2 regions of the Streptomyces sp. NPDC006134 genome follow, and region 1 is predicted to be linked to the other one. Evidence: riboswitches for the same ligand, from Rfam matches in the RefSeq annotation. Region 1 holds a riboswitch; the other holds the start of a gene.

Region 1 (2,387 bases):
ATGTCGAGGACGTACGGGCCGTCGGCCGGGTTGCCGATGGCGAGGGACTTGGCGATGGTGTTCGGCTTCTGCGGGCGCACCACGTCGTGGCCGGCCTTGAAGGCGGTGGACACCGGGGAGCAGCCCTCGGCCTGCGCGCCGAAGATCTTGTACGGCCGGTCCTCGACCAGCCCGAGCTCGATCAGCTCCCGCAGCCCCTTGTCGATCTTCGTGAGCTGGGAGCCGGAGGCGATCGGGACGACGATCTGGTCGGGCAGCTTCCAGCCGAGCTGCTCGCAGATCTCGTACGCGAGGGTCTTGGAGCCTTCCGCGTAGTACGGGCGGAGGTTGACGTTGACGAAGCCCCAGCCCTCGCCGGCCGGGTCGCCGATCAGCTCCGAGCAGAAGCGGTTCACGTCGTCGTAGTTGCCCTCGATGCCGACGAGCTCGCCGCCGTAGACGGCGGCCATGACGACCTTGCCCTGCTCCAGGTCGTGCGGGATGAACACGCAGGAGCGGAAGCCGGCGCGGGCGGCGGCGGCGCCGACGGCGCCGGCCAGGTTGCCGGTGGAGGAGCAGGACAGCGTCGTGAAGCCGAAGGCGCGGGCGGCCTCCAGGGCCTGGGCGACGACGCGGTCCTTGAAGGAGTGGGTCGGGTTGCCGGAGTCGTCCTTGACGTACAGGCCGCCGGTGACGCCGAGTTCGCGGGCGAGGTGGTCGGCCTTGACGAGCTTGGTCCAGCCCGGGTTCAGGTTCGGCTTGTCCGCGACATCGGCCGGGACGGGCAGCAGGGGGGCGTAACGCCAGATGTTCGCGGGACCCGCTTCGATGCGCTTGCGGAGCTCTTCGGCGTCGTAGCCCGAGAAGTCGTAGGCGATCTCCAGCGGGCCGAAACACTCCTCGCAGGCGAAGACCGGGCCGAGCGGGACGCGGTGGCCGCACTCCCGGCAGGAAAGCGCCGCGGCAGGACCGAGATCGACGGAGGTGGGGGTGGGGGTGCTTGCGACAGTCTGCACAGCCATGTGAGGCGAGGCCCTTTCTCCTCATCTTCCTCGCAGCGCACCTCGCCGCGAGACGGATTTGGCACCTTCCCTAGCCGGGAGCCTCGCTCCTGAACGAGAACCGACTGGAGGGTTGCCGGGGCTTCATCGGGCCGTGTCCCTCTGCCCCTCTGGATGAGCTGTATTCGGTTGTGTGAACGTGCGCGAACACGGACGGACAGGGGGGCGACCCCCGACATGCAATGGTCATCCGTGTTGTTCAAGACTGTAACCGAAGGCCAGGACAGTTGAGATAGTCGTCCGAACCGCGAGATGGATCACACCGGACCGCCGGGAGAACCGGTCCCTCGGGGAACCGGACCGCCGGGAGGACCGGATCGCCGGGAGAACCGGATAGCCGGGAGAACCGGATAGCCGGGAGAACCGGATCGCAGAGAGAGCGAAGGAGCCGCCGACCGTGCTGGAAGAAGTCGAGCGCTGGCTGAGGACACGCTCCTGGTCCCTGTCCGACCGCCCGCTCCAGCAGATCCTGGCCGCCAAGCGCGCCACGGGGCAGTCGGTCAGCGTCGTGCTCCCCGCCCTCGACGAGGAGGAGACCGTCGGCGACATCGTCGCCGCCATCCGCCACGACCTGATGGTGCGGGCCCCGCTCGTCGACGAACTCGTCGTGGTCGACTCCGGCTCCACCGACCGCACCGCCGAGGTGGCCGCCGCGGCGGGCGCGCGCGTGGTGCACCGCGACGAGATCCTCCCGCGCCTCCCGGCCGTGCCCGGCAAGGGCGAGGTGCTGTGGCGCTCGCTGCTGGCCACCGGCGGTGACCTCGTCTGCTTCGTCGACGCCGATCTGCGCGAGTTCTCCTCCGACTTCGTCACCGGCATCGTCGGCCCGCTGCTCACCGACCCGGACGTGCACCTCGTCAAGGCCATGTACGACCGTCCGCTGGGCGGCGCGGCCGGGCAGGGCGGCCGGGTCACCGAGCTGATGGCGCGCCCGCTGCTGAACATGCACTGGCCGCAGCTGGCCGGGTTCGTGCAGCCGCTGGGCGGCGAGTACGCGGCCCGCCGCTCCCTGCTGGAGCAGCTTCCCTTCCCCGTCGGCTACGGCGTGGAGCTCGGCATGCTCGTCGACGCCCTGCACCTGGTGGGCCTGGACGCCCTCGCCCAGGTCGACGTGGGCGTGCGCAAGCACCGCCACCAGGATGGCCAGGCGCTGGGCCGGATGGCCGCCGCCATCTACCGCACCGCCCAGCTCCGCCTGGCCCGCGGCCATCTGGTGCGGCCCGCCCTCACCCAGTTCGAGCGCGGCGAGGACGGCTTCGAGCCGCGGACGTACTCCGTGGACACCGAGGAGAGGCCGCCGATGGTGGAGATCGCGGAGTACGCGGCGCGGAAGGTGGCGTGAGCGTC
Region 2 (2,387 bases), on a different contig from region 1:
GTCTCCGGACGGGGCCCTTCGCCGTCCCCGCGGCTGGATAGGGTGGAGACGAGTCTTCTACACCCTGCGACACGACCCAGGAGCGGCTGATGAGCGCTGTGACCCCCGCTGGAGGCGACACCGCGGCGGGCCGTTCCTGGCCCGCCCTGCTGAACGGCCTGCTGGAGGGCCGGGACCTGTCCGCCGACGACACCGCCTGGGCGATGGACGTCATCATGCGCGGCGAGGCGACCGACGCGCAGATCGCCGGGTTCGCGGTGGCGCTGCGGTCCAAGGGCGAGACCGTGGAGGAGATCTCCGGCCTGGTCCGCACGATGTACGACCACGCCAAGGTGATCGAGGTGCCGGGGGAGACGGTCGACATCGTCGGCACCGGCGGCGACGGCGCCAAGACCGTCAACATCTCCACCATGTCGGCGATCGTGGTCGCCGGGACGGGCGCGAAGGTCGTCAAGCACGGCAACCGGGCCGCGTCGTCGGCGTCGGGCGCCTCGGACGTCCTGGAGAAGCTCGGCGTCAATCTGGAGCTGACGCCGCGGCGGGTGGCGGAGGTCGCGGAGGAGGCCGGGATCACCTTCTGCTTCGCCGTGAAGTTCCATCCGGCGCTGCGCCACGTGGCGGCGGCGCGGGGCCAGCTGGGCATCCGGACGGTGTTCAACTTCCTCGGTCCGCTGACCAACCCGGCCAAGGTCAGGGCGCAGGCGATCGGGGTGGCCGACGCCCGGATGGCGCCGATCATCGCCGGCGTCTTCGCCGGACGCGGCCACTCCTCGCTGGTCTTCCGCGGCGACGACGGCCTCGACGAGCTGACCACGACCGCCACGTCCCGCGTGTGGGTCGTCCGGGACGGCAAGGTCACCGAGGAGACCTTCGACCCCCGGGACGTCGGCATCGAGCTGGTCCCGGTGGAGGCGCTGCGCGGCGCCGACGCCTCCTACAACGCCGACGTGGCCCGGCGCCTGCTCAACGGCGAGCGCGGACCGGTGCGGGACGCGGTGCTGCTCAACGCGGCCGCCGCCCTGGTGGCGCTGGCGCCCGGCGAGGCGCCCCTGACGGAGCAGCTCCGGGCCGGGATGGAGAAGGCGGCCGAGTCGATCGACTCCGGCGCGGCCCGCCGGGCCCTGGAACTCTGGGTGGCCGCCAGCAACGCGTAACCGCGGCAGGCACGTCGTACGTCCCGCGATCCGGACAGGGGTTGCGGGACGTCGATCTTTTCCCGTACGTTCCTGTCCAGGTCATGAGCGACAGCCATTCGGCCCCGGCCGGCTGTCCGGCAACCCTCCGTCCGTGGCGGGGTGCCCCGGGTGAAGACCAGGCCGCAGACAGCAGGGTCTGCGGCAAGCGCGGACCCCTCACACGCTTCCGAGTGGGCGTGGGGCCAGGGGTCCTGGTCGTTCGAGGGAGCCTTCCGTGAGCAAGCGAATGCGCTAGGGCCGCAGAGCCCCGCCTCCGCACACCCCTTTCACTTTTCTCTCGCCTTCTCCCACGCCGGAGCCGTACGCGCTCGCGTGGTGAGGCGCGCCTGCCTGTACGGGAGTATCCCCATGTCCGTCTCCACCGCTGCCGCCGCCCCGTCCGTCTGTGCCCCGCTGCCCGTTCTGGGCCGGGATGTCACCGTGCCGCTCGTCACCGGCGGCGAGGTCGCCTACGCCGCGCTCGACTACGCCGCCAGCGCCCCGGCGCTCCAGCGGGTCTGGGACGACGTGGCGGCGTACGCCCCCTACTACGGCAGCGTGCACCGCGGTGCCGGGTACCTCTCGCAGCTGTCGACCGACCTGTTCGAGAACGCCCGCAGGACCGTCGCCGGGTTCCTGGACTGCCGGGACGCCGACCAGGTGGTGTTCACGCGGTCCACCACCGACTCCCTCAACCTGCTCGCCGCCGCGCTCCCGGCCGGCTGCCGGGTCTTCGTCTTCGAGACCGAGCACCACGCCTCCCTGCTGCCCTGGCGCAACGCGGACGTCACCTACCTCGACGCCCCGCGCACCCCCCGCCAGGCCGTCGAGACCCTGGAACGAGCGCTGGCCGACCGCGATCCCTACGGCCCGGCCCTGGTCTGCGTCACCGGTGCCTCCAACGTCACCGGCGAGCTGTGGCCGGTGCGGGAGCTGGCCGCCGCCGCGCACGCGCACGGCGCCCGGATCGTGCTGGACGCCGCCCAGCTCGCCCCGCACCACCCGGTGAGCGTCCGCGACCTCGACGTCGACTGGGTCGCCTTCTCCGGGCACAAGCTGTACGCCCCCTTCGGCTCCGGGGTGCTGGCCGGCCGCGCCGACTGGCTGCGCGAGGCCGAGCCCTACCTCGCGGGCGGCGGCGCCAGCCGCAAGGTCACCCGCCGCGCCGACGGGGGAGTGGACGTCGAGTGGCACGACAGCGCCGCCCGCCAC

The links. A riboswitch is a leader RNA that binds a small molecule or an ion and turns the genes downstream of it on or off. The one in region 1 is predicted to bind S-adenosylmethionine.
Region 2: it holds a riboswitch for S-adenosylmethionine, as region 1 does, so the genes downstream of both, ABZ340_RS13260 (aminotransferase class V-fold PLP-dependent enzyme) here and thrC (threonine synthase) in region 1, are expected to answer to the same signal.

Annotation. Positions count from the first base shown of each region.
Region 1 covers NZ_JBEXTV010000002.1:102,459-104,845, reverse strand. The annotation lists gene thrC (threonine synthase) at 1-1,001, opposite strand, end outside; SAM riboswitch class I at 1,020-1,161, opposite strand; gene ABZ340_RS01805 (glucosyl-3-phosphoglycerate synthase) at 1,438-2,382, shown strand.
Region 2 covers NZ_JBEXTV010000016.1:82,275-84,661, forward strand. The annotation lists gene trpD (anthranilate phosphoribosyltransferase) at 90-1,154, shown strand; SAM riboswitch class IV at 1,234-1,350, shown strand; gene ABZ340_RS13260 (aminotransferase class V-fold PLP-dependent enzyme) at 1,545-2,387, shown strand, end outside.